DNA from 3 places in the Streptosporangium sp. NPDC002721 genome. Region 1 is predicted to be linked to each of the others. Evidence: riboswitches for the same ligand, from Rfam matches in the RefSeq annotation. Region 1 holds a riboswitch; each other region holds the start of a gene.
The links. A riboswitch is a leader RNA that binds a small molecule or an ion and turns the genes downstream of it on or off. The one in region 1 is predicted to bind cobalamin.
Positions count from the first base shown of each region.

Region 1 (10,447 bases):
GCGTACTACTCGGGCCAGATCGGCGCGCAGCTCATCGAGGAGCTGGCGCGCATCCCGGCCGACGCCGAGCCGGCGAGCGAGTTCCGCTACCGCAGCCCGGTGGTGGAGGCCGACACCCTCTACGTGGCGATCAGCCAGTCGGGGGAGACCTACGACACCCTCGCCGCCGTGCAGGAGCTCAAGCGCAAGGGCGGCAGGGTGCTCGGCATCGTCAACACCGTGGGCAGCGCGATCGCCCGCGAGTGCGACGGCGGCGTCTACCTGCACGCGGGTCCCGAGGTCTCGGTGGCGAGCACCAAGGCGTTCACCTCGACCGCCGTGGCGTTCGCGCTGCTCGCGCTGCACCTGGGCCGGGTGCGCGACCTGTCCCCCGCCGACGGCCGCAGGATCTGCGACGGCCTGCGGAGGCTGCCGGACCAGATCAAGGAGATCCTGGCGCTGGAGCCGCAGATCAAGGAGCTGGCGGGCAGGTACGCCGAGTCGCCGAGCATGATGTTCGTGGGCCGGGTGAGGGGCTACCCGGTGGCCCGCGAGGGTGCGCAGAAGCTCAAGGAGATCTCGTACGTGCACGCCGAGGCGTATCCGGCCAGCGAGCTCAAGCACGGGCCGCTCGCGCTGATCGGCCCGGACATGCCGACGGTGGCGATCGTCCCCGACGACGAGCTGCTGGACAAGAACCTCACCACGCTGGGCGAGATCCGCGCCCGGGGCGGCCGGGTGCTCATGGTGGGCCACCGCACGGCCGACCCCAAGCTGGCCGAGGACTGCGTCGTGGTGCCCAAGAACGAGACCGAGCTGGACCCGATCCTGCTGTCGATCCCGCTCCAGCTCTTCGCCTACCACGCCGCGGTGGCGCTGGGACGGGACGTTGACAAGCCCAGGAACCTGGCCAAGAGCGTCACGGTGGAGTGACCTCCCCGCGCCCTCGCTCTCGCCCCCGTCCCCGGCCCGCCGGGGGCGGGGGCGCCGCGCTTCCCGGCGCCGCGCTTCCCGGCGTCCGCGCGGGGCGGCCGTCCTCGGTGCCCGGACGGCCGAGGTCCTTTTCGGCGGCCCGGTACGCGGGCCGCCGAGAGTTCGGGCATACCCCACTTAGTCACAGAAAGTGACGTGAAAGTAACCTATGGAATAGGGGGTTCTCCGGGGGGAGGGGCGCTCATGCGCCGTAGGAGGTTCTGCGCGCTGGCGGCGGGGGCCGTGCTCGCCGCGGGGTGCGGCGCGGGCGGTGACGCCGGCCGGGTGGTGAGGCGCCTGTTCATCCTCGAACCGACCGCCGACGGCCACGGCTGGGACGGGATCGCGGGCAGGCTGGCGACCGTCCTGGTCCAGTCGGGGCTGGTGCGCACCGCGATGACCGTCGAGCGGGCCGGGCCCCTGGGCTCCGCCCCGCGCGACGCGTTCGGCGCCTTCCGCGGCCCCTTCGCGCGCGAGGGCAGGCTGCTCGTCACCGCGATGCCGATGGTGGCCGCCGCGGAGATCGCCAACACCGCCGCCGTGGTGAACGCCGCCACCCCCATCGCCCGCCTGGTCGGCGACTGGACGGTCCTGGTCGTCCCCTCCGGCTCCCGCCTGCGCACCTTCGAGGACTTCGTCGCGCGGCTGCGCGACGACCCCGCGGGCCTGACGGTCGGCGGCCGGTCGGAGGGCGGCTCCGACCACGTGCTCTACGGCATGATCGGCAAGTGCCTCGGGGTGGACGCCCGGCTGCTGGAGTACGCCGGGTACCTCGCCCCCGAGGACGCCGCCGAGGCGCTCCAGGTCGGCAGGGTGGCGGCCCTGCTGGGATCGGCGCGCGCCCTGCGGCCCGAGATCGCCGCGGGCCGCCTGCGGCCCCTGGTGGTCTCCTCCGGCGGCCGGATCGACGGGATCGACGCTCCGACGCTCATGGAGGTCGACGTCCGGCTGGAGTACAGCGACTGGTGCGGGCTGCTCGGCCCCAAGGGCATGAGCCCGGGGGACCGGGACGCCGCGATCGCCCTGTGTGACAGGATCGACGCCGCGCCGCGCTGGGGTGCCCTGTGCGCCTCCCGCGGCTGGAGCCGGGTCTATCTCAGCGGCGACGAGTTCCGCCAGTGGCTCTCCACCGAGACGGCCCGCACCCGGGGCGTGCTGCACGAGCTCGGGCTGCTGAAGTCCTCCGCCACAACTTGTTGGGGTAGTTGCGTCAGACGCCCCTAGATGTAGGATCCTGCTCGTTGCTGGTTCGCCCCGCGAGGGGCGAGGCAAGAGGGAACCCGGTGAGATTCCGGGACTGCCCCGCAGCGGTGAACGGGAACGAAAGCCGTCATTTGAGCACTGGGCGAACCATGCCTGGGAAGCGACGGCCGGTAGGCGTGTGTGGTGTGCCCGTGAGTCCGAAGACCTGCCGGTGACGTGATTGTCCAGGGCCTCGTGGGAGGGCCCGCGGAACGAGGCGATCCGGCGTGCCCGGGATCGCTCGCGGACGCGTGCCCATCCGGCGGAGCCGTACGGGGAAGTCCGATCGAGCGAGGGGCACTACGTGACACAGGCATTGGCGGAGACCGCGGCGGCGACCGCAGTGAGCGGTACGGCGGAGACCGCGGCGGGCGACGGAGGCGGCGAGAGCGTCGCGGGTGCCGCCGTCGCGGGCGGTGGCGCCGCCGAGAACGCCGGGAGTGCCGGGAACAGCGGGAACGCCGAGGGCGCAGAAAAAGCCGGAAGCGTCGCGAACGCCGGGAACGCCGGGAACGCCGCGAACGCCGCGAACGCGGCGGACGAGCGCAGGCTGGCGATCGACGAGGCCGCCGCGCGGGTGATCACCGACCCCGAGAACTCCAGGGTCGCCGCCGCGATGCTGGCCGAGCTGATCGCCGACGAGGCCGCCGAGCACGGCGTCCGCGAGTTCTCCGAGTCCATCGCCGCGACCCACGAGGCGGGGCTGATCCAGGACGGGCTCGCGGAGTTCGTGGCCGCCCACGCCGGGGTGCTGGACGCGCTGGCCGACCCGGGGGCCGACGCCAGGTTCGAGTACTTCGGGCTGCGTACCGTCTACGACCGCTACCTGCTGCGTCACCCGAGGACCCGCAAGGTCCTGGAGCGCCCGCAGCACTTCTTCCTGCGGGTGGCCTGCGGCCTGTCCGAGAGCGTCGAGGAGGCCACCGAGCTGTACGCGCTCATGGCCACCCTCTCCTACCTGCCCAGCTCGCCCACGCTGTTCAACTCCGGCTCCCGCAGGCCCCAGCTCTCCTCGTGCTTCCTGCTCGACTCGCCCCGCGACGAGCTGGAGTCCATCTACGACCGCTACGGGCAGGTCGCGCGGCTGTCGAAGTACGCGGGGGGCATCGGGATCGCCTGGACCAGGGTCCGCTCGCGGGGCTCGCTGATCCGGGGCACCAACGGCCACTCCAACGGCATCGTGCCCTGGCTGCGCACGCTCGACTCCAGCGTCGCCGCGGTCAACCAGGGCGGCCGGCGCAAGGGCGCGGCCTGCGTCTACCTGGAGCCCTGGCACGCCGACGTCGAGGAATTCCTGGAACTGCGCGACAACACCGGCGAGGAGGCCCGCCGCACGCACAACCTGAACCTGGCCAACTGGATCCCCGACGAGTTCATGCGCCGGGTCGAGGACGACGGGACCTGGTCGCTGTTCGACCCCAAGGACGTCCCGCACCTCACCGACCTGTACGGCTCCGCGTTCGACGACGCCTACCGGGCCGCCGAGGCCGAGGGCCGGTTCACCCGGCAGATCCCGGCCCGCGCCCTGTACGGGCGGATGATGCGCACGCTCGCCCAGACCGGCAACGGCTGGATGACCTTCAAGGACGCGGCGAACCGGACCTCCAACCAGACGGCCAGGCCCCAGAACGTCATCCACCTGTCGAACCTCTGCACCGAGATCCTGGAGGTCACCGGCGACGCGGAGACCGCCGTCTGCAACCTCGGCTCGATCAACCTCGCCGCCCACCTTTCGGCGGACTCCGGGGAGGCGATCGACTGGGCGCGGCTGCGCGCGACCGTCCGTACCGCCGTGCGCTTCCTCGACCGCACCATCGACCTGGGCTTCTACCCGACCCCCGAGGCGGAGGCGGCCAACCGGAGGTGGCGCCCGATCGGGCTCGGCGTGATGGGCCTGGCCGACGTGCTGTTCGCGCTGCGGCTGCCGTTCGACTCGCCGCGCGCCCTGGAGCTGTCCACCCGGATCTCCGAGGAGATCGCGCTCGCCGCCTACCGCACCTCCTCCGACCTGGCCGTGGAGCGGGGCCGCCATCCCTCGTACGGGGAGACCAGGGCCGCCGACGGGGTGCTGCACCCCGACCACTACGGGGCGGCGAGGTCCGCGGAGTGGGCGGAGGTGAGGGAGCGGGTCGCCAGGACGGGCCTGCGCAACTCGCTGATGGTCGCGATCGCGCCGACGGCCACGATCGCCTCCATCGCGGGCTGCTACGAGTGCATCGAGCCGCAGGTCTCCAACGTCTTCAAGCGTGAGACCCTCTCGGGGGAGTTCCTCCAGGTCAACCGCTATCTCGTCCGAGACCTCCAGGCCCGTGGGCTGTGGACCCCGCTGGTCCGCGACGCGATCAAGCGCGCCGACGGCTCCGTCCAGGACATCCCGGAGATCCCCGCCGACCTGAAGGCGCTCTACCGGACCGCATGGGAGCTGCCGCAGAAGGCGCTGATCGACCTCGCCGCCGCGCGCACCCCCTACATCGACCAGTCGCAGTCGCTGAACCTCTTCATGGCCACGCCGACCATCGGCAAGCTCTCCTCGATGTACGCCTACGCGTGGAAGTCGGGCCTCAAGACCACCTACTACCTGCGCTCGCGCCCGGCCACCCGGATCGCGCAGGCCACCGTGGCGGCGCCGGTCGCCGATCCCGAGGCGATCGCCTGCTCCCTGGAGAACCCCGAGTACTGCGACGCGTGCCAGTAGCCGTCGTCCCGGTTCCCCGAAAGCTCTGAGAAAGGCGTTTCACCGATGTTGCTCGACCCCGGCATGGACCTCACCCTGCGGCCGATGCGCTACCCCGAGTTCTACGAGCGCTACCGGGCCGCGATCCGCAACACCTGGACCGTCGAGGAGGTGGACCTCACCTCCGACCTCGCCGACCTGGCGAGGATGACGCCCGAGGAGCGCCACCTGATCAACCGCCTCGTGGCGTTCTTCGCCACCGGCGACTCGATCGTGGCCAACAACCTCGTCCTCAACCTCTACCAGCACCTCAACGCCCCCGAGGCGCGCCTGTATCTCAGCAGGCAGCTGTTCGAGGAGGCCGTGCACGTCCAGTTCTACCTGACCCTGCTGGACACCTACCTGCCCGATCACGACGAGCGGGTCAAGGCCTTCGCCGCGGTCGAGCACATCCCCTCGATCCGGGACAAGGCGGAGTTCTGCTTCCGCTGGATCGACTCGCTCGGCGGGCTGACCCGGCTGGAGACGCGGGAGGACCGGCGGGCGTTCCTGCTCAACCTGATCTGCTTCGCGGCGTGCATCGAGGGCCTGTTCTTCTACGGCGCCTTCGCCTACGTGTACTGGTTCCGCTCCAGGGGCCTGCTCGGCGGCCTGGCCACCGGGACGAACTGGGTGTTCCGCGACGAGTCCATGCACATGGAGTTCGCGTTCAGCGTCGTGGAGACCGTACGGGCCGAGGAGCCCGACCTGTTCGACGACAAGCTCGCCGAGCAGGTGACCCGGATGATCGAGGAGGCGGTCGCGGCCGAGCTGGCCTTCGCGGCCGACCTGTGCGGGGACGGCCTGCTCGGGATGGGCGTGGACCAGATGCGTCAGTACCTGGAGTACGTGGCCGACCAGCGCCTGGTCAGGCTGCGGATGCCCGCCCGCTACGGCACGGCCAACCCGTTCGCGTTCATGGAGTTGCAGGACGTGCAGGAGCTGGCCAACTTCTTCGAGCGGCGGGTTTCGGCCTACCAGATAGCCGTGGAAGGGAATGTCACATTCGACGAATCCTTCTGATTAGCTGGTGATCCAGGAAAGATGACGACGAGGATGAAAGACGTCGAGGGGGACGCCTCAAGTGTCCGGCTGGATCATGATGATTGTTTCCGTTGCCGCCGCCGTCGTGGCGGTGGAGGTGGTGCGACGGGTGTTGCGCTCGCGGCTGATCGGTGAGAAATGGGTTCTCGCCGGTCCGCTCGTGCGCCGCTGCACCTGGCCGGGGTTCGCCACGGCCGCCGTGGCGACGGCCCACACCATCTACGAGCCGACCATGGCGACGGCCTCGATCGGCCAGGTGATCGACCGGGGTCTCAGCCTGGCGATGATCGGGTGCGCCACCTGGCTGGTCATCCAGGCCGCCTACGCGGTCACCGACGTGGTGCTGGACCGCCTGATCACCGTCGAGGGCGAGGGCAACCGCAGGGCCCGGCGCATCCGTACCCAGATCACCCTGGTCCGCCGGGTCGCCTCGGCGGTGATCATCGTGGTCGCGCTGGGCGCGATGCTCTTCACCTTCCCGCAGGTGCGGGCGCTCGGGGCCGGGCTGCTGGCCTCGGCCGGTATCGCCGGTGTCGTCGTCGGCATCGCCGCCCAGTCGACCCTGGGCAACATGCTCGCCGGGCTCCAGCTGGCCTTCAGCGACGCGCTCCGGCTGGACGACGTCGTCGTGGTGAAGGGCGAGTGGGGCCGGATCGAGGAGCTCAGCCTCACCTACGTGGTGCTGCGGCTGTGGGACGAGCGGCGGCTGGTCCTGCCGGTCTCCTACTTCACGGCCAACCCGTTCGAGAACTGGACCCGGCACAGCAGCCGGGTGATCGGCCACGTGATGTTCCGGGTCGACTGGTCGGTGCCGGTGGAGGAGCTGCGCACCGAGCTCTACCGGGCCCTGCGCGAGCACCCGCTCTGGGACCAGAAGGACTGGACCCTCCAGGTCACCGACACCCTCCCCAACGGGCTGCTGGAGCTGCGCGCCCTGATGAGCGCCGCCGACTCCGCCAGCGCCTGGGACCTCAAGTGCGACATGCGCGAGCACATGGTGGCCTTCGTCCGCGAGAAGTATCCCGAGGCGCTGCCCCGCTTCCGGGTCGAGACCCCGCCCCCGTCCGCGACCGTCCCCGGGACGCTCACCGGGCTGATGGGCGCGGGGCTGATGTCGCGGGGTCTGGGCGGCCCCGGCGAGCGGGACGGCGCCCGCGAGAAGGACGGCGAACAGCCGGACCCGGTCTGAGGCCGGGACCGGGGCCGGTGCTGGGACGGCAGGTTCGCCCGTCCGGTTCGTGAGGCGCGATCGGTCCGGGAGCCGTCCGCGATGTCCGGCGGGCCGCTCCCCGGAGTTCCCGGAGTTCCCGAAGTCTCAGGCGTTGCAGTCGCAGCAGCACCCGTCGCACTTGCTGCAGCACTTGCAGCAGTCGCAGCACCCGTCGCATCCGTCACAGCCGCAGCCGTCGCATCCTCTGAGGTAGCAGCGCTCGTCCCAGGCGCCGTGCTTCCGGGAACTCCACCGGGGCCGCCACAGACCGCAGGTCAGAAAGGTCCCCACCCCGGCGGCGGACTTGCGGACGAATCCGGGCCGCTCGTAGGAGTGGCCCGCCTCCCCGGCCGGGGACGGTGTCTCGTGGTCGTGTCCGGTGGGGGAGTGGCCGTGCCCCTCGGGAAGGTGGTCGTGCTCCGCGGGGGAGGGGGCGTGCCCGGTGGGGGAGTGGCCGTGCTCCCCGTGCGGGCGCTCCCCGTGCGGGCGGGCGCACGTCTCGCGGGCGTGGCCGCGGTCCGGGCCGGAGGCGTGGCGGAACGTCCTGTCCACCGCCCGCCGCACCTCGGTGTCCAGCAGCACGTCCACCAGGTGCCGGTCGGCGAGTTCCAGCTCCAGCAGCGCCAGCTTCAGGCCGTGCGCGGCGTCGTCACACAATCGCCGCGCCTCCCGTACGGAGGTGCCGGTGGCGGTCAGCGGGTTGAACGCGCCCCGGGCGGCGTCCTCCTCCCGGTCCTCCACGGCGTCCAGCAGGTGGGCGATCCGGCCGAAGAACCGGCCCGCCTCTGCCAGCGCCGCCGCGTTGCCGGGGGTGCCCGCGAGCGTCGCGGTGTACGCGAACGCGGCGGCGACGGCCTCCTCGGTGGGGCCGGTCAGTTCCAGCAGCGTCACTCCCGGGCCGCTCTCCAGCTCGATCTGGCGTTCGGCCGTCGAGACCAGCGAGGTGGTGTCGAACCCGATCCCGGCGCCCATCCGGGCCCCCGCCGCCTCCCAGCGGGACGCCAGCATCCTGCGCGCCGCGCCGGTGCCCGGCGCCGAGTCGCCGTCGGCCACGTGGTCGCGCAGCTTGCCCGCCGCGAGGATCAGCGACACCGTGGCGGCCAGCCGCACACCCCCGGCCCGCGCGTCGACCACGTCCGCCGGCCGGAACCCGCGCAGCGCGCAGGGGCCGGCGGTCCGGTGCGGGGAGCCCGCCGGGGCCTGGGCCTCGGCCAGCACCGAGATGATCAGGCCGTCGTAGTTGGTGGCGAGCCGGGCCGCGTGCCCCTGCCCGTCCCTGAGGGTCAGGCACAGCCCGCACAGGTGCGCCATCCAGGCTCGGTGCAGCGTCGGGCAGGAGTGCTCGCCGCAGGGGCGAATGATGCCGAACATGCGATCTCTCGTACTTGGGGGGTGTGTCCGAAATTCGTGCGACGTACCGGGAGAATCTATCCCCTACGGATCACGAAGTCGCAATGGCACTCGGGGTGTCTCGGGGGGCCTCGTGGTCAGTCGGACATGACCTCGTAGAGGTTTCCCGTCTCGTCCGCGAAGAACAGGCCGCGAGGGCGGAGCGGGTGGTCGATCCGCCCGTTGTCGTGACGGGCCGGGTGGTTGCCGTACGGCACCCGCCGTTCCTCGAGCCGGGCGAGGATGCCGTCGAAGGTGTCCGGGTCGACGTCGAAGGCCAGGTGGTGCCCCTCGGGGGCCTCGACGGTCATGAAGTCGAGGGTGAGGGACTCGTTCACCCGGACCGGGGCGAAGTGGCCGTGTGCCCCGGCGGGCGGCAGGCACTCCACGCCCATGACGGCGGCGAAGAAGTCGGCCGCCCGCCGCCTGTCGAGCGCGGGCACGATGGTGTGGTTCAGCGTGATGGTCATGCGGGGTCTTCTTCCGGCAGGGGGTGGGCCAGGGCGCCGTGCACGAACACGTCGACGAGGTCGGCGCTCGGTTCGGGCTCGCCCCCCGGCCAGCGGACGGGGGAGAACGCCATCGCGAGGAAGAGCGTGGCCAGGCGTTCCGGAGGCAGCCGCAGCGAGTCGCGCTCGGGCTCGAACAACTCGGCCAGCGCCGCGCGGGTCTCCCTGAACGAGGTCTCCCGGTTGGGCGGGGGTGCTCCCTCCGCGTCGCGCTCGGGAGGTCTGGTGGCGGGGCGCTCCAGGGGGCGGCCCGAGGCGTGCAGGGCGGCGATGACGGTGCCGACCCGCGCGGTGTGCGCCCGCATGGCCTCGACGGCCTCGACGAGGCGGACGGTCAGCGGCTGGTCGAGCGGGATCGCGGCGAGCTGTTCCAGCACGTGGTCGGGGCGGAGCGCCTCGGCCACACAGGCGCCGAGCAGCTCGTCCTTGTCGGCGAACACCCGGAAGATCGTGGCCTCGCCGATCCCGGCGGCCCTGGCGATCTGGCCGGTGGTCACGGCGGCACCGTACTCGGCGACCAGGGGGAGGGCGGCCGCCACGACCATCTCGCGGCGCCGCTCCGGACTCATTCCCGGCGCGCGCCGCCGGGCGGGTGGGGTTCTCATGCGGCCATTCTGCGGAGTGAGTACTCACTCCGTCAAAGGCTTTTTGTGACACGCCCACCCCGTATGGGTATATAACGATCTTGATTGGAACGTTTCTCAACCGCCGGGAGGGAACCCGCCGCACCGGCCGGGGGCTTTTCTTCCACCGCTGGTCGCGGGGTTGGGAAAGCGGCCGCCGAAGCTCGGGAAAGCCGCCAGGCTGTTCGCCGCGAGGACCCGCGCCCCTGATCCCCCTCCTCGCCGGCGAGCCTTCGCTACGCTGAATTCCACGTTCGGAGAACACTCTCATGATCACACTTGAGGAGCGGGTGGCCCGCTTGGAAAGCGAGTTCATGGTGCTCAGCACCACCTGCGGCCCACGGGCCTCGGAGCGCGCCTACGAGGCGCTGACGCCCGTCTACGGCAAGCTGGAGGTGGTGACGGAGCGCCTCGGACAGGTCGAGCACCGGGTGTCGGAGATCGACACGAAGGTCGACCTGCTCCGCGACGAGATGCGCGCGGGGTTCGCCGCCGCCGACGAGCGTTTCGCCGCCATCGATGCCCGGTTCGTCGCCATGGACGACAAGTTCGCCGCCATCGATGCCCGGTTCGTCGCCATGGACGACAAGTTCGTCGCGATTGACGCCCGGTTCGTCGCGATGGACGACAGGTTCGCTGCGATCGATGCCCGGTTCGTCGCCATGGACGACAAGTTCGCCGCGATCGACGACAGGTTCGCCGCCATCGATGCCCGGTTCGTGGCGATGGATGAGAAGTTCGCTGCGATCGATGCCCGGTTCGTGGC
Region 1 covers NZ_JBIAQI010000002.1:45,695-56,141, forward strand. Annotated here, with positions in the region: gene glmS (glutamine--fructose-6-phosphate transaminase (isomerizing)) at 1-912, shown strand, start outside; gene ACFYWM_RS02440 (tripartite tricarboxylate transporter substrate-binding protein) at 1,156-2,175, shown strand; cobalamin riboswitch at 2,180-2,382, shown strand; gene ACFYWM_RS02445 (ribonucleoside-diphosphate reductase subunit alpha) at 2,498-4,888, shown strand; gene ACFYWM_RS02450 (ribonucleotide-diphosphate reductase subunit beta) at 4,934-5,929, shown strand; gene ACFYWM_RS02455 (mechanosensitive ion channel family protein) at 6,009-7,139, shown strand; gene ACFYWM_RS02460 (DUF5685 family protein) at 7,266-8,531, opposite strand; gene ACFYWM_RS02465 (VOC family protein) at 8,648-9,019, opposite strand; gene ACFYWM_RS02470 (TetR/AcrR family transcriptional regulator) at 9,016-9,663, opposite strand; gene ACFYWM_RS02475 (hypothetical protein) at 9,951-10,447, shown strand, end outside.

Region 2 (10,447 bases), on a different contig from region 1:
CGCGACGACGAGGTGATCCTGCGCGGCACGCTGGCCGACATCGCCGGGCAGGTCCGCGAGGCGGGGATCCTCCGGACCGCGGTGATCGTCGTCGGCCGGGTGCTGACCGCCTCGGAGTTCCCCGACAGCCACCTGTACTCGGCCGCCCGCTGCCGTGACTGACCCCACGTCCCGAGGTGACGGCGTGCCGGACACACCGGACACACTTAACGTGCTGATACTGGGCGGCACCGACGAGGCCAGGCGGCTCGCCGCCGCGCTCGACGGTCGCGCGAGGACGCGCGTGGTGTCCTCGCTGGCGGGCCGGGTACGCGACCCGAAGCTGCCGGTGGGGGAGGTGCGCGAGGGCGGTTTCGGCGGTCCCGACGGGCTCGCGGCGTGGCTGGCGGAGCACGATGTCCACGTCGTCGTGGACGCCACGCACCCGTTCGCGGCCAGGATGACCGCCTCGGCGGTGGAGGCGGCGGGCCGGACCGGCCTGCCGCTGCTGATCCTGCGGCGGCCCGGCTGGCGGGAGGCTCCCGGCGACGACTGGCGCTGGGTGCCCTCCCTGGAGGCGGCCGCCGGGCTGCTGCCCTCGCTGGGGGAGCGGGTGTTCCTGACCACGGGACGCCGCAGCCTGCCGGTCTTCGCCGGGCTCGACGGGCAGTGGTTCCTGGCCCGCTCGGTGGACATGCCGGGGCCGGTCGTCCCGCGACGCCTGGAGGTGCTGCTCAGCCGGGGGCCGTTCACCGTGGAGGGCGAGCTGGCCCTGATGCGCGAGCACCGGGTGGAGGTGGTGGTCACCAAGGACAGCGGCGGTGAGATGACCACCGCGAAGCTGCTCGCCGCCCGCGAGCTCGGGCTGCCGGTCGTGATCGTGCGCCGCCCGCCCCCGCCCGGGGGGGTGGCCTCGGTGGCGACGGTCGAGGCCGCGCTCGCCTGGCTGGAGACCGCCCCCGCCCGGTGACACCCAGGTCATCGACGGGCCCTGGCACGTCACGCCCGCCTCCCGCCTGGGTGACCGCTCCTGAGGGGGCGTCAGGGGGTGCCCGCCGATGTCGTGGAGATCTCCCAGAAGTCGGCGTAGCGGCCGCCTCGGCGCAGCAGTTCGTCGTGGCCGCCCTCCTCCACGATCCGGCCGCCGTCCAGGAAGACGACGCGGTCGGCGCGCCGGACGGTCCGCATCCGATGTGCCACCGTCACCACCGTCCGGCCCGCCATCAGGCGCTCGACCCCCTCGTGGAGGGCCGTCTCGTTCACCGGGTCCAGGGCGGAGGTCACCTCGTCCAGCAGCACGACGGGCGCGTCCTTCAGCAGCGCCCGCGCGATCGAGACACGCTGGCGCTCACCACCAGACAGCCGCGCGCCGCCCTCGCCGACGTTCGCCGCCCATCCGCCGGGCAGCCGCTCGATCACCTCGTCCAGCCGCGCCGCGGTCGCCGCCGCCCGTACCTCGTCCTCGCCGGCGTCGGGACGGCCCAGGCGTACGTTGTCCTCGATCGTGCCGTCGAAGAGGTATACGTCCTGGAAGACGATGGCGATCCGCGCCATCAGCACCTCGGTACGGATCGCGCGCACGTCCACGCCCCCCACGCGCACCGCGCCCTCGTCCACGTCGTGGAAGCGGGCGAGCAGCCGCAGCAACGTGGTCTTCCCCGCCCCCGACGGGCCGACGACGGCGAGCCGCTGCCCCGCGGGTACGGACAGCGACAGGCCGTCGATCACCGCGCGGCCGCCCTGCCGGAAGGTGACGGACTCGAACTCCAGGTCATGGCGTACCGGCTCGACCGGTTCGCGGGCCTGCGGCAGCGGCTCGGCGCTCAGCACCGCACGTCATCCGCGTCCACCGTGACGCCGTCCGCGTCCAGCGCGACGTCACTCGCTTCCACCACGACGCCGATCGTTCTCGACGGGGAGGAGGTCGGCACGGTGTGGCTGGAGCGCCCCGGCCCGCCCGGCCCGCTCGACGAGCTGGTGCTGGACCGGCTCGCCATCGCCGCCACGGCGGTCGTCGAGAGGTACGGCCCGGCCCGCACGAGCATGGCCGACCCCGCGCTCGTCGAGCTGGTGGTCAGTTCCGACGGCGACGAGGCGGCCAGGGCCCGGGCCCTGCGGCTCCTGGGTTTCGCCGCCGACCTGCCGATCCGCGTCGTCGCCGTACGGTCGCGGCGCCCGCTCGACCAGGTCGGCGCCCTGATCTGCCCGGCCCGCCCGGTGAAGGCGGCACCGGTCGCCGACGTGGGCGTCATCCTGGCCACCACCGTGGACCCGGCCGGGTTCCCTGCGGGCGCGCGCGCGGGCATCGGCGCCGCCGGGAGCCCTGACCGATCCTGGCGGGAGGCTCGCACCGCCCTCCGCTTCACCACCGCACGCAGGCCGGTCGTCCACCACGACGACCTGGGCGTGCTGGCGTTGCTCGCGCAGGTGCCCCGGGACGCCGCGCGGGACAACGCCGACGTGACCGCGATCGCCCGGCTGGCCGCCAACCCGGAGGACTTGGACACCCTGGACGCCTACTGCGCCACCGGCTCCCTGCGCCGGGCCGCCGACCTCCTCCACCTGCACCACAGCAGCGTCTCCCGCCGCCTCGAACAGATCGGGAAGGCCCTGGGCGTCGAACTCACCGAGCCCGCCGGGCTGGTACGGGCCGGGGTCGCCCTCACCACCTGGCGGCTCCTCGACGACTGAGGCCGCGGGCGGGCGGCGGTTCAACGCCGCCCCCGCCGCCCCCTGATGCGGCCAGTCCTGGTGCGACCCGGTTCGGTGTGGTCCGGTCCGGTTCGGCCCAGCCCGGCCCGGTGCGTCAGGCGGGATAGCGGCGGGGGGTGAACACCACCCGGCTGCCGTCACCCCGCTCGGCCACCCGCGTGGTGGAGGAGCCCACCAGCAGCAGGCAGCGCATGTCGATCGCGTCGGGGTCCAGGTCGCCGAGGGTGGTGACGGTCATGCTCTCCCGGGCCCCGCCGACGTCGCGGCCGACGACCACGGGGGTCTCCGGCGCCCGGTGCTCCAGCAGCAGGTCCCGCGCCGCGGCCACCTGCCAGGTACGGCTCTTCGAGGCCGGGTTGTAGATCGCCAGGACGAGGTCGGCCCTCGCCGCGGCACCGATCCGCTCGGCGACCACCTCCCAGGGCTTGAGCAGGTCCGACAGCGACAGCACGCAGTAGTCGTGGCCGAGGGGCGCACCCGCCCTGCTCGCCACCGCGTGCGCCGCGGTCAGGCCGGGCAGCACCCGTACCGGCACGTCCGCGAACCTCGGCTCGCACGCCACCTCCAGCACCGCGCTGGCCATCGCGAACACCCCGGGATCGCCCGAGGAGACCACGGCCACCCTCGATCCGGCCGCGGCCAGCTCCAGCGCGTGCGCGGCCCGTTCGGCCTCCACCCGGTTGTCGGTGGGATGGCGGCGCTGGCGCGGGTTGGGCGGGACGCGGTCCAGGTAGGGGCCGTACCCGACGAGCTCGTCGACACCGGCCAGCGCCTCCTGCGCCTCTGGCGTCAGCCACGGCCGCCCGGCGGGGCCGAGCCCCACCACGACCACCTCGCCGCGCGCCTTCGGGGCGGCCGGGGCGGCGGTGGCGGGCGCGGGGCCCGCCGCGTTGACGGGGCTCGGGATCAGCGCCAGCGAGAAGTACGGGACGCTGCCGGGGTCGACCTCGGCGAGCGGGGCCAGGCGCTGCTGCCCGGTGGTCGCGCGCTCGACGTACCAGGCCTCGTCGAGCCGCCCGGCCTCGGCCAGCGCGTCACGGACCTTGGTGAACGTACGGCCGAGCTTCAGCACCGCAGCCGAGTCGGTGGACGCCAGCCGCTCGGCGAGCACCTCGGCCGGGAGCGTTCCCGGCAGCACGGTCAGGACCTCGTCCCGCTCGACCAGCGGGCGCCCCAGGACCGCCGAGGCGCCGCTCACCGACGTCACGCCCGGCACGACCTCGGTGACGTAGCGGTGCGACAGGCGCTTGTGCATGTGCATGTACGAGCCGTAGAAGAGCGGGTCGCCCTCGCACAGCACCACCACGTCGCGCCCGGCGTCCAGATGGGCCGCCAGCCGCACCGCGCAGGCGGCGTAGAAGTCGTCGATCGCCCCCTGGTAGCCGCCCGGGTGGTCGGTGGTCTCGGTGGTGAGCGGGTAGATGAGCGCCTCCTCGACCTGGCCCTCCCGCAGGTAGGGGGCGGCCACCGAGCGGGCGATGCTCCGGCCGTGGCGGGCGCTGTGGAAGGCGATCACATCCGCCTGGCCGATCAGGCGGGCGGCCTTGACGGTCACCAGTTCGGGGTCGCCGGGTCCGAGCCCCACGCCCCACAGCCGTCCGGTCACGCGTCCGGTCACGTCGTCGCTCACTCTTCCTCACTAGCGATCGCGTTGATCGCGGCGGCGGTCATCGCGCTTCCGCCCCGCCGTCCGTCCACGACCAGGTACTCCAGGTTCGCCGGGTGCTCGGCGAGGGCCTGCTTGGACTCGGCGGCACCGATGAAGCCGACCGGGACGCCGAGTACGGCGGCGGGGCGGCCCGCGCCCTCCTCGACCATCTCCAGCAGCCTGAACAGCGCGGTCGGCGCGTTGCCGATCGCGACCACCGAACCCTGGAGCCTGTCGCGCCACAGCTCCAGCGCGGCGGCGCTGCGGGTGGTGCCCAGTTCGGCGGCGAGTTCCGGCACCCGGGGGTCACCGAGGGTGCAGAGCACCTCGTTGTTCGCGGGGAGGCGTCGCCGGGTCACCCCGGAGGCGACCATCATGGCGTCGCAGAGCACCGGCGCGCCCGCCAGGAGCGCCTCGCGCGCCGAGGCCACGACACCGGGTGACCAGCGCAGATCGCTCACCAGGTCGACCATTCCACAGGCGTGGATCATGCGGACCGCGACCCGGGCGACGTCGGCGGGCAGGCCGGACAGCTCGGCCTCCGCGCGGATGGTGGCGAAGGAGCGGCGGTAGATCTCCGCGCCGTCGCGGACGTAGTCGATCACAGTTCCCCTCTGGCGGCCGCCAGCGCGGCCGCGGTCTCCTCGATGCCGGAACAGGTCAGGCCGGTGCCGTCCAGTTCCAGGCGGTAGCCGTCACCGGTGGCGACCACATCCGCGACCCGCCCCCTCGGACGGCCGCAGCGCCTGCCGCAGCCCGCCCAGTGCACGGGGAGCGTACCGGTGCCCCGCCCGCTCCCGGACGGCGGGGCCACGGACGGCCCGCTCCCGGACGGTTCGCTTCCGGACAGCTCGTTTTCGGATGGCTCGTCTCCGGGCGGTGTGGCCGCCATGCCGACGGCGACGCCGATGGTGGTCGCCGCGTCGGCCTGGACGTCGGCCAGGGACTTGGCGCAGCCGGGACGGCCGGTGCAGGCCGTCACACCGATCCACGGCGACGCGGGGTCGACGACCAGCCCGGCGGCCTCCAGGCGGGCGGCCGTGCCCGCGACCTCGGTACGGTCCAGGCCGGGCAACACCACGCCGCGCCACGGCGTGAGCCGGATCTCCCCGCCCGAGGCGGCCTCCGCGAGCAGCAGTGCCAGCTCGGAGGTGAGCCGACCCAGCGGGATCGCCACCCCGAGCGCGACCCGCGCGCCCGGGTCCCCGATGCCGCTGCTCGGGTCGTTTCCGGGGGCGTTCCCGAGGTTGTTTCCGAGGTTGTTTTCGGTGCCCCCGATGACGCCGACCGGCCAGAGGGTCACGACCCGCGTCCTCACCGGGGTGAATGGAGGCGTACCGGAGATCCCGAGGGCGGTTCGCACCCGGGCGGCGATCAGGGAGGGGCCGTCCGGGAGTTCGGCGATCCGCCAGGCGGTGACGTCCCGGGTGGCCAGCTCGTCGAGGAACGCCTCGGCGGCGGCGAGCAGGGCCGTCACGGCTCCGCCGAGCGGGACGCGCAGTCCGGTGTCGGTCCCGGCGAGGATCAGCGCGGCCTCGTCCGGTCCCGTGGGCAGGATTCCCGCGTCCGCGCCCAGACCGGCCACGTCCCCCCGGCCGTCGTCAAGGGCGAACATGAACCGCCCCGGCAGGGCGGCGAGGGCGGGACGGGAGCACAGCCGCCGGTCCAGCTCGCCGACCAGCGGTGTGACGTCGACGATCCCACCGCGCGGATACTCCGGTGCGGTCGGTGCGGTCGGTGCGGCGGGCCCGGTCGGTTCGGCCGGTCCGGTGGGTCCGTCCAGTCCGGTCAGCGGGGAGGCGAGGATGTTGCGGATCCGTTCGTGTGTCGCCGAGGGCAGCAGGCCCGCCCTCGCCATCCGCGCGGCGAACCCGTTCTCCGCACCGCCGCCCGTACCGCTGTCCGGGTCCTCCGGGCCGAGGCCGCGCACCTGGACGTTCGCGCGGGAGGTCAGCTCGATGACGCCGCCGCCGTACGCCGAGGCGGCTTCGGCGAGTTCGCGCAGCTGGAAGGGGGTGAGGCGACCTCCGGGCACGCGGACGCGGGCCAGGCCGCCGTCCGCGGCGGCATGGACCTGGAGCGCCCCGGGGCACGCGTCGAGTCGCGATCGTCCGGAAAAGTCGGCAATGGACACTCGAAGGATGTTAACGCCAGTTTCTTGCAACGAACCGGACTGCCGTAGTGTCATCGGTGGCGACGGCAAAGGGAGGAAGCCGGTGTGATTCCGGCGCGGTCCCGCCACTGTAACCGGGGAGCGAACCCCACCCGGGCCACTGTCCGACGACGGGCGGGAAGGCCGGGGTGAGCACCGATCCGGGAGCCAGGAGACTCCAGCCGTCGCGGCCGACGACGACCCGGGGCGAGGACCCCGAGGGAGGAAGCTCCGTGCGCTCTTCGCCGTTCCCCCGCGACACCGTGGACACCGTGGCATCGCCGTTCCCCTGCCACGAAGTGGCACCCCTGGGCCGTACCGCCCTGCCTCTCCTGGAGTGTGGCGCGTGATCCTCCTGCTCTCGACCTCCGACACCGACCTGCTGAGCGCCCGCGCGAGCGGCGCCGACTACCGGCTCGGCAACCCCGCCAGGCTCACCGCCGCCGACCTCCCGCCGCTGCTGGAGGGCGCCGAGCTGGTCGTGGTACGCCTGCTGGGCGGGCGCCGCGCCTGGGAGGAGGGGCTGGACGCCCTGCTCGCCGGTCCCCGGCCCGTCGTCGTGCTCGGTGGCGAGCAGGCGCCCGACGCCGAGCTGATGGAGCTGTCCACCGTGCCCGGCGGGGTCTGCGCCGAGGCGCACGCCTACCTCGCCCACGGCGGCCCGGCCAACCTGACCGAGCTGCACCACTTCCTGTCCGACACGCTGCTGCTCACCGGCCACGGGTTCGCCGCGCCCGAGCCCACCCCCACGTGGGGAACGCTGGAGCGCGAGGCGCGCGACCAGGAGGGAGACGACGGGCCCGTCGTCGGGGTGCTCTACTACCGGGCCCACCACGTGGCCGGGAACACCGCCTTCGTCGAGGCGCTCTGCTCGGCGATCGAGGACGCGGGCGCGCGGGCGCTGCCGGTGTACTGCGCCTCCCTGCGCACCGCCGAGCCCGGCCTGGTGGAGGTCCTGCGTACGGTGGACGCCCTGGTGGTGACCGTGCTCGCGGCGGGCGGCACCCGTCCGGCGACCGCGTCGGCGGGCGGGGACGACGAGGCCTGGGACGTCGGCGCGCTCGCCGAGCTGGACGTGCCGATCCTGCAGGGCCTGTGCCTGACGAGCAGCCGGGCCTCCTGGGAGGAGAACGACGACGGCCTGTCCCCGCTGGACGCCGCCACCCAGGTCGCGATCCCCGAGTTCGACGGGCGGATCATCACGGTGCCGTTCTCCTTCAAGGAGATCGACGAGGACGGGCTCACCGTCTACGTGGCCGACCCCGAGCGGGCCTCGCGGGTGGCGGGCATCGCGGTGCGGCACGCCGTGCTGCGGCACATCCCGCCCGCCGAGCGGCGGCTGGTGCTGATGCTGTCGGCCTACCCCACCAAGCACGCCCGCATCGGCAACGCCGTCGGCCTGGACACCCCGGCCAGTCTGGTACGGCTGCTGGCCGCGCTGCGCGAGCGCGGCTACGACATCGGCGCCGAGGACGAGCTGCCCGGGGTGACCGGGCAGGACGGCGACGCGCTCATCCACGCGCTGATCGCCGCGGGTGGGCAGGACCAGGACTGGCTCACCGAGGAGCAGCTCGCCGGGAACCCGGTGCGCATCGCGGCGAGCCGGTACGCCGAGTGGTACGCCACCCTGCCCGCGGACCTGCGCGAGCGGATGGAGGAGCACTGGGGCCCGGCTCCCGGCGAGCTGTTCGTCGACAGGTCGCGCGACCCGGAGGGCGAGATCGTGCTGGCCGCGCTGCGCTCCGGCAACGTGGTGGTCATGGTGCAGCCGCCGCGCGGCTTCGGCGAGAACCCCATCGCGATCTACCACGACCCCGACCTGCCGCCCAGCCACCACTACCTGGCCGCCTACCGCTGGCTGGCCGACGGCTTCGGCGCGCACGCCGTGGTCCACGTGGGCAAGCACGGCAACCTGGAGTGGCTGCCCGGCAAGTCGGCGGGCCTGTCGGCCTCCTGCGGCCCGGACGCCGCGCTCGGCGACCTGCCGCTGATCTACCCCTTCCTCGTCAACGACCCCGGCGAGGGCACCCAGGCCAAGCGCCGCGCCCACGCCACCCTGGTCGACCACCTCGTCCCGCCGATGGCCCGCGCCGACAGCTACGGGGACATGGCCAGGCTGGAGCAGCTCCTCGACGAGCACGCCTCCATCGCGGCGATGGACCCGGCCAAGCTGCCCGCGATCCGCGCCCAGATCTGGACGCTGATCCAGGCCGCCAGGCTCGACCACGACCTCGGCGTCGCCGACCGCCCGCACGACGCCGAGTTCGACGACTTCCTGCTGCACATCGACGGCTGGCTGTGCGAGGTCAAGGACGTCCAGATCCGCGACGGCCTGCACGTGCTGGGGGCCGCCCCCGAGGGACAGCCGCGCGTCGACCTGGTGCTGGCCATGCTCCGCGCCCGGCAGATGTGGGCGGGCAGCGAGGCGCTCGTCGGGCTGCGTGAGGCCCTGGGCCTGGCCGAGGACGGCAGCGCGGGACGGATCGGCGTCGACGAGGCCGAGACCCTGGCCCGCGCCCTGGTCGAGGCGATGGAGCACCGGGGCTGGGACCCGTCGGCGGCGGGGGAGGTGACCGCCGAGGTCCTGGGCCGGGCGGACACCCCGGCAGGAGACGTCGGCGTGACCGGTTCGGGTAGCGGCTCCGACACGACCGGTTCGACCGGCTCGGCGGGCGCGACCGGCCATCGGGACGGCCCGGCAGGCTCCACAGGCCCGGAAAGCTCGGGAGGTCCGGCAGACCCGGCCGGTCCGGCCGCTGAGAGCCGGGCGCGTGGCGCGGACCTCGAGACCGTGGAGCGGATCCTGCGGTTCGCCGCCGTCGAGGTCGTACCCCGGCTGGCGCGTACCACCGACGAGATCGACGCGATCCTGCACGCCCTCGACGGCGGCTACGTCCCGGCCGGGCCGAGCGGGTCGCCGCTGCGCGGGCTGATCAACGTGCTCCCCACCGGCCGCAACTTCTACTCGGTCGACCCCAAGGCCGTGCCGAGCAGGCTGGCCTGGGAGACCGGGCAGGCGATGGCCGACTCCCTGCTGGAGCGCTACCGCGCCGACACCGGCGACTGGCCGCGCTCGGTCGGGCTGTCGGTGTGGGGGACCAGCGCCATGCGCACCGCCGGGGACGACGTCGCCGAGGTGCTGGCGCTGCTCGGCGTGCGGCCGGTCTGGGACGAGGCCTCGCGCCGCGTCACCGGCCTGGAGCCCATCCCCGCCGCCGAGCTGGGCCGCCCGCGCGTGGACGTCACCGTCAGGATCAGCGGCTTCTTCCGCGACGCCTTCCCGCACGTCGTGGCGATACTGGACGACGCCGTACGGCTCGCGGCCGGGCTGGAGGAGCCCGAGGAGCTCAACTACGTGCGGGCGCACGTGCTCGCCGACCAGGCCGGGCACGGCGACGAGCGCAGGGCCACCATGCGGATCTTCGGCTCCCGGCCGGGCGCCTACGGTGCCGGGCTGCTGCCGCTGATCGACAGCCGCAACTGGCGCGACGACGCCGACCTGGCCGAGGTGTACGCGGTCTGGGGCGGCTTCGCCTACGGCCGGGGCGTCGACGGCGTCCCCGCCAGGCAGGACATGGAGACGGCCTACCGCAGGATCGCCGTGGCGGCCAAGAACGTCGACACCCGCGAGCACGACATCGCCGACTCCGACGACTACTTCCAGTACCACGGCGGCATGATCGCCACCGTACGGGCGCTCACCGGCAAGGCCCCGGCCGCCTACATCGGCGACAGCACCAGGCCGGACGCGGTCCGCACCAGGACGCTCTCCGAGGAGACGTCCAGGATCTTCCGCGCCAGGGTGGTCAACCCCCGCTGGCTGGCCGCGATGCGCAGGCACGGCTACAAGGGCGCCTTCGAGCTGGCCGCCACCGTCGACTACCTGTTCGGCTACGACGCCACCACCGGCGTTGTCGCCGACTGGATGTACGACAAGCTGGCCGCGACCTACGTGC
Region 2 covers NZ_JBIAQI010000006.1:131,553-141,999, reverse strand. Annotated here, with positions in the region: gene cobM (precorrin-4 C(11)-methyltransferase) at 1-162, shown strand, start outside; gene ACFYWM_RS09850 (cobalt-precorrin-6A reductase) at 185-949, shown strand; gene ACFYWM_RS09845 (ABC transporter ATP-binding protein) at 1,021-1,809, opposite strand; gene ACFYWM_RS09840 (PucR family transcriptional regulator) at 1,831-2,670, shown strand; gene ACFYWM_RS09835 (precorrin-2 C(20)-methyltransferase) at 2,786-4,297, opposite strand; gene ACFYWM_RS09830 (precorrin-8X methylmutase) at 4,318-4,944, opposite strand; gene ACFYWM_RS09825 (precorrin-3B synthase) at 4,941-6,473, opposite strand; cobalamin riboswitch at 6,546-6,670, shown strand; gene cobN (cobaltochelatase subunit CobN) at 6,838-10,447, shown strand, end outside.
Region 2: linked by a shared signal. The riboswitch ahead of cobN (cobaltochelatase subunit CobN) and the one ahead of ACFYWM_RS02445 (ribonucleoside-diphosphate reductase subunit alpha) in region 1 are both predicted to bind cobalamin.

Region 3 (8,429 bases), on a different contig from region 1:
CCGCGTGAGCGTTCCACAAGACCGCGCCCTGGTAGTCATAACAGTCCACGCAGAGCGGCTGCCCCACCTGCGGGTCATCGCGGTCGTGACGCTTGCCGCAGCCCTCATACCGGCCATGGGGGCAGGTGGGGGAGTCGCGCCGGGGACGGCAGGGCAGGGTCTTGCCGTCCTTGCTCGTGCGGTGAGCGTGGACCGCGCCGAAGGAGGGAGCGGTGAAGGTGGCGAACACACGGGGATGCCCGCCCACATCTTCGGGGACGCCCTTGCCGCCGCGCAGGCCGGAGATGATGAGGTGATAGGTGTCGTCCTTGTAGACCGCCGAGCAGGCCGGGCACCGGGAGGCGCGACGGTTGCCGCAGGCCGTGAGCAGGAACCCGGTCGGTTCGTCGGCCGTTCGGTAGACGTCGAGGATCTCACCGGTCGCGCCGTCGAAGGTCAGGCGTTCACCGTGCAGGCGGACCGGTTGGGCACAGCCGCCCGTGGCGTAGACCATGCGTTGCCAGCGGGTGAAGTCGGGCATGGCCGCGCGTTGCAGGGCGGCCAGGATGTCAGGGGCGAAGGAGGGGCCGGGTTCACACGGCCCCCCTCTCGGCTTCGAGGGGCGGGGGTTCGGCGCGGGTCGGCCCGTCGGCCAGCTCGATGCCGTGGATGGCGGCGATGCGCCGCCATTTCTCGGGTGACCACCGAGGCGACTCGGCGATCTTGCGCTTGGACCACTCCCGTACAAGCGCGGCGTGCGGTACCAGTTCGGGAGGTACCAAAGGACTCCTTTCTCTCTGCGGAGTTCCCACGCCATTTCGGGAAAAGGCAGGTGCCATCGGCAGGCATGCGGAAAAGACATGACTGCGGAGGAACGGCACTCGTCAGCGAGATTGATGGAGTGTCGAGGTCGCGCGACGGTGAACCAGTGAGCGCTGCCTGTAGTGCTGGCCTGCCGCTGGCCGGGTCCCCCCAGCGGAACGGCTCTCGTCTTCGTGGTGCCCGGTGGCGTACTGCGCTCGAATGTGTCGCGTCTGGTCTCTCGCTGCTTCCCGAAAGACGGGGGAAATTATCTATGGTCATTTTGCCACGGTGGCCGGGAAATTATGCGTGCGGGAATTTCCGCCGGGACGTCTTCCGAGTCGTCCCCTGTCGTCCGGTGGCGTCCGGCTGCGTACGGCTGCATCTGATCGTCAGGGCCAACAAGTAAGGGAGCTGTCACCTGTCGGTCAGGTGCTCAGCTCCCTTGAGGGTCGAGGACGTCCCAGGACGTCTACTCCATCCACACCGGTTCGAGGAGGTCGGGATTGAAGGTGGCCCGCCCCTTGCCCGCCGGGTGCACGATCACCGCGTGCAGCATCTCTCGGACGTGCGCCCGCTTCCGGGACAGCGGTAGCCCGCCCTCCGCTTCCGGGAGGTACCAGCGCCGCCGGATCTCCTTGATGTCGGTGACCATGCTCGCCCGCTGGCGTTCCGCCCTTCCCATGATCTTGTTCTTCTCCGCGCGCAGCCGGGCGATGTCGCTTTCCAGGTCGGCGGCGTTGCGGAAGTAGAGGTTGTTGGAGATGTTCCGTGCCCGCCACTGCCGGGTCAGTTCCTCCAGTTGCTCCTCTACGTCGGTGAGTTCTTCCTCCCTCGTCCACAGGGGAGCGTCGTCCACGTCCGTGTACTGGGCGAGTTCCATCTGGCCGAGCACGAGTTCCGAGATGGCGAAGTCGACCAGGTCCCCGCGCCGCGCGACTCCACCGCAGCCGCCCACGTCCTGACCGGGACAGAAGTAGATGTGTCGCTTGCCGTCCTTCGTCTTCTTGGTTCTCAGCGGCACGTTGCACACGCCCCCGCCCGCGACGGGACGACCGCAGCGCAGCACACCGGTCAGCAGGTAGCGGTGCTCCCGGTAGTCGAGGGGGAGAGGAGCACCCACGGCGCCACCTCGCTTGACGGTGTGTCCCTTGCGGCTGTCGAGGATGTCCCGCACGGCCAGCCACTCCGCAGCTCCCGGTAGCCACACATGCGCGACCTGGCCAGTGCGGTCTGAGCGCGTTTGCCGGTCGTTGCCCCGGGAGTCTTGATACCTCGTGGTGATCCGTGCTTTCCGGGGAGTCGGGTGGTGGCTCTGCTGGGGGGTGGGGGCGGGTTATGCTCGTTGCGCGGTTGGTTCTTCCGGTGTCGTGTTGGTGTCGGGAGTCGTAAGAGGGAACCCGGTGTGATTCCGGGACTGCCCCGCAGCGGTGAGTGGGAACGAACGCCGTCATCGGCACTGGGTGCGTGTCATCTGGGAAGCGACGGTCAGTAGGAGTTGTGTGTGATGCCCGCGAGTCCGAAGACCTGCCAGCCGCCCGTGTGCCGTCCGGTGCGCGGTGATCCGTGGCCTCGTGGGAGGGCCTGGGATGCGTCTTTCCCGTGCGTTCCTTCCGCGTGGCCGTGGGGCGGCATGGCATGAGCCGAGGGAAGGACGCCATGAGCAAGGTCACCACGACCGTTTTGGGGTATCCCCGTATCGGGGGCCGTCGCGAGTTGAAGCGGGCGACGGAGGATTACTGGGCCGGGCGGGTTGACGCCGCCGGCCTTCAGGAGACGGCGGCCGGTCTGCGGGAGCGGGCGTGGCGGGAGCTGTCGGGGGCGGGGCTGGACGCGGTGCCGTCCAACACCTTCTCCCTGTATGACCACGTGCTGGATGCGATCGCGCTGGTGGGCGCGGTTCCCGAGCGGTTCGCCGGGGCGGCCGATCCGTACTTCGCGATGGCGCGGGGCGCCGAGGGGGTGGCGCCGCTGGAGATGACCAAGTGGTTCGACACCAACTACCACTACCTGGTTCCAGAATTGGGACCCGACACCCGGTTCCGGCTCGACTGGAGCAAGCCGCTGGCCGAGTACGCCGAGGCGCGGCGGCTGGGCGTCGAGACCCGGCCGGTGCTGGTCGGGCCGCTGTCGTTCCTGCTGCTGGGCAAGTCCACCGTGCCCGGCTTCGCGCCGCTGCGGCTGCTGGACGGCCTGCTGGAGACCTACGCCGAGCTGCTGGAACGGATGGCCGCGGCGGGGGTGGCCGAGGTGCAGCTGGACGAGCCGGTGCTGGCCGCCGACCGTACGGAGGAGGAGCTGGCCGCGCTGCGCCGGGCCTACGCGCGGCTGGGCGAGCTCAGCAGCCGCCCCCGGCTGCTGGTGGCCACCTACTTCGGTGAGATCGGGCCCGCGCTGGAGATCCTGGCCCGCGGCCCGGTCGAGGCCGTCGGCCTGGACTTCGTCTCGGCACCCGGCAACCTGGAGGCGCTGGCCGCCGTCGGGGGGCTGCCCGGCAAGACCCTCGTCGCCGGGGTCGTCGACGGCCGCAACGTCTGGCGTACCGACACCGCGAAGGCGCTGTCGACCTGCGCGGCGCTGCTCGGGCTGAGCGACCGGCTGGTGGTGAGCACCTCCTGCTCGCTGCTGCACGTCCCGCTCGACCTGGACGCCGAGACCTCGCTGGACCCGCGGCTGCGCGAGCGGCTCGCCTTCGCCAGGCAGAAGGTCGCCGAGGTCGTACGGATCGGCAGGGCGCTGAACGGCGAGGAGGTCGTCGCGGGAGAGAGCGTCGCGGAGCGGTTCCTCAACCCCCGGGTGCGGGCCAGGCTGGACGCCCTGGGCGAGGGCACCCCGCGCGCGCCGCACGCCGAACGGCTCGCCGTGCAGAACGCCGACCTGGGCCTGCCGCCGCTGGCCACCACCACCATCGGCTCCTTCCCGCAGACCGGCGAGGTGCGCCAGGCCCGCGCCGCCATGCGCTCGGGCGAGATCGACAAGGCCGGGTACGAGCGCAGGATGGAGGCCGAGATCGACCGCGTCATCGCGCTGCAGGAGGACATCGGCCTGGACGTGCTGGTGCACGGCGAGCCCGAGCGCAACGACATGGTCCAGTACTTCGCGGAGACGCTGGAGGGCTACGCCGCCACCGAGCACGGCTGGGTGCAGTCGTACGGCAGCCGCTACGTCCGCCCGCCGATCCTGTTCGGCGACGTCTCCCGTCCGGAGCCGATGACGGTGCGCTGGGCCTCCTACGCGCAGTCGCGGACGAAGAAGCCGGTCAAGGGCATGCTGACCGGCCCGGTGACCATGCTGGCCTGGTCCTTCGTCCGCGACGACCAGCCGCTGGGCGAGACCGCCAGGCAGGTGGCGCTCGCCCTGCGCGACGAGACCCGCGACCTGGAGGCGGCGGGCGTCAGGATCATCCAGGTCGACGAGCCCGCGCTGCGCGAGCTGCTGCCGCTGCGGCGGGCCGACCGCGAGGCCTACCTGGAGTGGGCGGTCGCCGCGTTCCGGCTCGCCACCGGCGGGGTCGCCGACAGTACGCAGATCCACACCCACATGTGCTACTCGGAGTTCGGGGAGATCATCGGCGCGATCGGCGACCTGGACGCCGACGTGACCAGCGTCGAGGCGGCCCGCTCCCGGATGGAACTCCTGGACGACCTGCGCGCCTTCGGCTACACGCGCGGCATCGGGCCCGGCGTATGGGACATCCACTCGCCCAGGGTGCCCTCGGCCGGTGAGATCGAGGACGCCCTGCGCACGGCCGTGGCCTCGGTGGATCCGGCGCTGCTCTGGGTCAACCCCGACTGCGGCCTGAAGACCCGCGGCTATCCGGAGACGGAGGCCAGCCTCAGGAACATGGTGGAGGCGGCCCTGCGCGTCCGGGCGGAAACGGTCCAGTGATCTAGAGGTCTGGCGGTCATCGTGTCCGAGGGGGTGTGACCCGTCCGGGTCACACCCCCTCTCGCCGCCCTGTCATGCCCGGACGCCCGTTGTTCCCGGGGTCCGGCCGGAGGTCGTCACGCCTGACTTGCTCCCGAATCTTTCATGACTCGAATATTTACTGTTAGGAAACTTTCTTTTATATTCGAGTCACCCCCCAGCGAAGGAGCAGGATATGCGCAGAACGGTCACCTTCCTCGCGATGGCGATCATCGCCGTCGCCTCGACCGTGTTCGTCGCGTCACCGGCCAACGCGCACGGCTACATCTCGTCGCCGCCGAGCCGTCAGGCCATGTGCGCCCAGGGCCGGGTCACCGGCTGCGGTGACATCATCTACGAGCCCCAGAGCGTGGAAGGTCCCAAGGGCCTGAAGAACTGCCACGGCAACGTCGGCCGGTTCTCGCAGCTCAGCAACGAGAGCAAGGGCTGGCCGGCGACGAGCGTGGGCAACTCGGTCACCTTCAACTGGGTGCTGACCGCCCGCCACGCCACCAGCACGTGGGAGTACTTCATCGGCAACACCCGGATCGCGGTGTTCAACGACGGCGGCAGGCAGCCCGGCGCCACCGTCTCGCACAACGTGAACCTGGGTAACAGGACCGGCCGCCTGAAGGTGCTCGCCGTCTGGAACATCGCCGACACCGCCAATGCCTTCTACTCCTGCGTCGACCTGCAGCGCTGACCGGAAATCCGGCAGGTCTGATCGGGGATCCGGCAGGTCCGACCGAAAATCCGGCGGGTCTGGCCGGGGATCCGGCGGGTCTGGCCGGGGATCCGGCAGGTCCGACCGGAAATCCGGCGGGTCTGGCCGGGGATCCGGCGGGTTTGATTGACCGGGCCTGATCGGCCGGGTCCGGTCGTTCCGGTCTGATCACTTCGGTCTGACCGCCTCGGTCCGACCGTTCCTGTCCGGTCGCCCCTGCCGGATCGGGTGGCTCCGATCCGGCAGGGGCGAAGCGAGACGAGACAAGGCGATCCGAACCGCTTCCGCGCCCTCCGTGGCCCGACGGCCTTTTGTGCCGTCTCCGGCCCGGCGGGCGCGGGGGCGGTTTCGTCGTTCTCCGGCCTTCCTTCGCCCGGCTCCCGGACGGTTCGCGAGGTCGCCGAGGGTGATCGTGGCGTCACGGGAAAGGATCTCTCTTGAATGAGGGATGGAATGGCGAGGGGAGATGCCATGGACATAGCAGCTCAAAGTGTGCAACACGGCTTTTCGCATGCGCTTTAATTGCCAAAACATCGGTGATTCAACTCAAGGGCAATGGGGAACAGATATCGTGCGTCCAGGGTCCCGGCGCCCGTCGGGGCAGGGGTCGGCACTGTAGAGGTGGTCGGTGGCTCGTCGCACAAAAAGAATCCCCGATGTCGCCACGGCGATTCTGGTGGTTTTTGGAATTCTGGTCGGACTTCCGGTGCGAATTGTCGAGGAATATCTCCCGGATACGGTCGTCGAGCACAGGATCGAATGGGTGGTTGTTTTCGGGTTAACCGCCTCCCTCGTCGTCCTGCTGACATGGGTGACGCCCAGACTGAGGGAGTCGCGCACGCGTGGCGGGCTCTTCCTGGTGCCGCACAGGCAGCCGGGATGGGTCAGGAGGACCGAGCTGGACGACGTGGTCTCCACGCTGACGATGAGGGCCTCGGGCACGGTCGGGCTGACCACCGGTCTCGCCGGGGCGGGCGGGTTCGGCAAGACCTCCCTGGCCCTGGAGGCGTGTCACAGCGACGAGGTGCGGAAACGGTTCGGCGGCGGCGTCGTATGGGTCACCGTGGGCCGCGACCGCGCCGGTGCCGACATCGCGGCGCTCGCCAACGACGTCACGGAGGCCGTGCTGGGCGTCCGGCCGGACTTCTCCAGTCCCGAGCAGGCCGGTCACCGGATGGCCGAGGCGCTGGCGGAGCGGGGCCGCGTGCTGCTCGTGGTCGACGACGTGTGGAGCCTCAAGCAGCTGCGCCCCTTCCTGTCGGCGGCCGCGAGGTCCCGGGTGCTGGTGACGACCCGGCTGCCCCGGGCGCTGCCCCCGAAGGCGATCGCGATGATCGTCGATGAGATGGCGCCGCGGGTGGCCGTCCAGGTGCTGAGCCGGGGGCTGCCGCCGATGGCCCCCGGGGTCGTCAGCGACCTGGTGGGCCTGACGGGGAGATGGCCGCTGCTGCTCTCCCTCGTGAACGCGCGGCTGCGCGACGAGCACGGCACGGGGACGAACGCCGACGTCGCCGCGCGCCGGGCGGTCGAGCGGCTCGGCCGGACCGTACCCGCCATCCTGGACGTCACCGTCGCCTCCCAGCGGGAGAGCGCGGTGCTCGCCACCGTCGAGCTCGGCCTTGAGGCCCTCGGCGCGTTCGACCGCGCCCGCTTCCTGGAGCTGGGCGTCTTCCCCGAGGACGTCGAGATACCGGCCGCGGTCGTCGAGCTGCTCTGGCGCGGCACCGCGGGGCTCACCTCCAAGCAGGCCGAACGGCTCTGCGCGAGGCTCCAGGACCTCTCGCTGATCAGCAGGCGGCACGCCAGGGGGGCGGCGCCGTCGATCATGATCCACGACGTCGTCCGCTCCGCCGTCCGCTCGGCGGGCGGGCTGGGCGAGGAGCGTCTCGAGGCCGCCAACCGCGACTTCCTCGACGAGGCCAGGAACCTGATACCCGACGACGACCTCACGGCGGACGCCGAATGGTGGCGGCTGCCCCGGACCGTCCCCTACCTCTGGGACCACCTGCTGTTCCACCTCTCCGAGGCGAGGAGATACCGGGAGCTGGAGTCGCTGCTGCACGACGTGCGCTGGTTCGTCGCCCGCGTACGCGCGTTCGGGGTGGCCGCGGCGGAGTCGGACCTGGCGCTGTCGACCTCCCGCTCCGTCGCCGGGGTCCGCCGGTTGATCTCCCGCAGCGCCCACCTGCTCACCCCCTTCGAGTCGGACGCCGTGTCCACGGCGAACCTGCTGGCCCGCCTCTACGCGTTCCCGCCGATGCGGGCGTCGGTCGAGCGCTACAGCCAGGAGAACGAGACCACCTTCCTGCGGGCCCGCTGGCCGCTGCCCGACGACGGCACCACCTGCCTGCTGCGGACCCTGACCTCGGCGACGAGACGGCTCAACGAGGTGTCGGTCACACCGGACGGCTCGCGGTTCGTCGTGCACGCCCGCGACGGCGGCGCGCAGGTCTGGAAGACCGACGGCACCACCCGGACGACGCTGGCCACCCACGGCAGGCCGGTCCACGAGGTCGTCGTCGCGCCGGACGGCTCGTGGCTGGTGACCCGTTCCGGGAGCAGGAAGGTGCAGATATGGGGGATCGGCGGCACCGAGCGGGCCGTCCTGCGGAACGGGACGGGAAGGCTCGCCGCGATGGCGGTCGCGCCGGACGGCTCGTGGCTGGTCACCCTCTCCACGCGGGGCAAGGGCCGCCTCTGGAACGCCGACGGGAGCAGGCGGGCCGTCCTGCGGAACGGGACGGCGGGGCTCGCCGGGGTGGCGGTCGCGCCGGACGGCTCGTGGCTGGCCACCCGCTCGGTGAAGGGCAGGGTCGCCCTGTGGAGCCCCGGCGGGAAGAGACGCCTGGTCCTCAGGAGCCGGGTCAGGGTGCGGACCAGGTCGCGAAGCCTGAAGGACGCCCTGAGGATGCGCGGCTGGAGCCAGGAGAACGAGAAGGTCTCCGGCAGGGAGAAACCGATCGGAAGGGTCTCCGAGCTGGCCGTCTCCCCGGACGCCTCGTGGCTGGCGACCCTCTCC
Region 3 covers NZ_JBIAQI010000046.1:47,482-55,910, reverse strand. Annotated here, with positions in the region: gene ACFYWM_RS41505 (replication initiator) at 1-520, opposite strand, end outside; gene ACFYWM_RS41500 (hypothetical protein) at 573-761, opposite strand; gene ACFYWM_RS41495 (zinc ribbon domain-containing protein) at 1,253-1,903, opposite strand; cobalamin riboswitch at 2,138-2,330, shown strand; gene metE (5-methyltetrahydropteroyltriglutamate--homocysteine S-methyltransferase) at 2,440-4,668, shown strand; gene ACFYWM_RS41485 (lytic polysaccharide monooxygenase) at 4,883-5,389, shown strand; partial or broken gene ACFYWM_RS41480 (NB-ARC domain-containing protein) at 6,222-8,429, shown strand, end outside.
Region 3: linked by a shared signal. The riboswitch ahead of metE (5-methyltetrahydropteroyltriglutamate--homocysteine S-methyltransferase) and the one ahead of ACFYWM_RS02445 (ribonucleoside-diphosphate reductase subunit alpha) in region 1 are both predicted to bind cobalamin.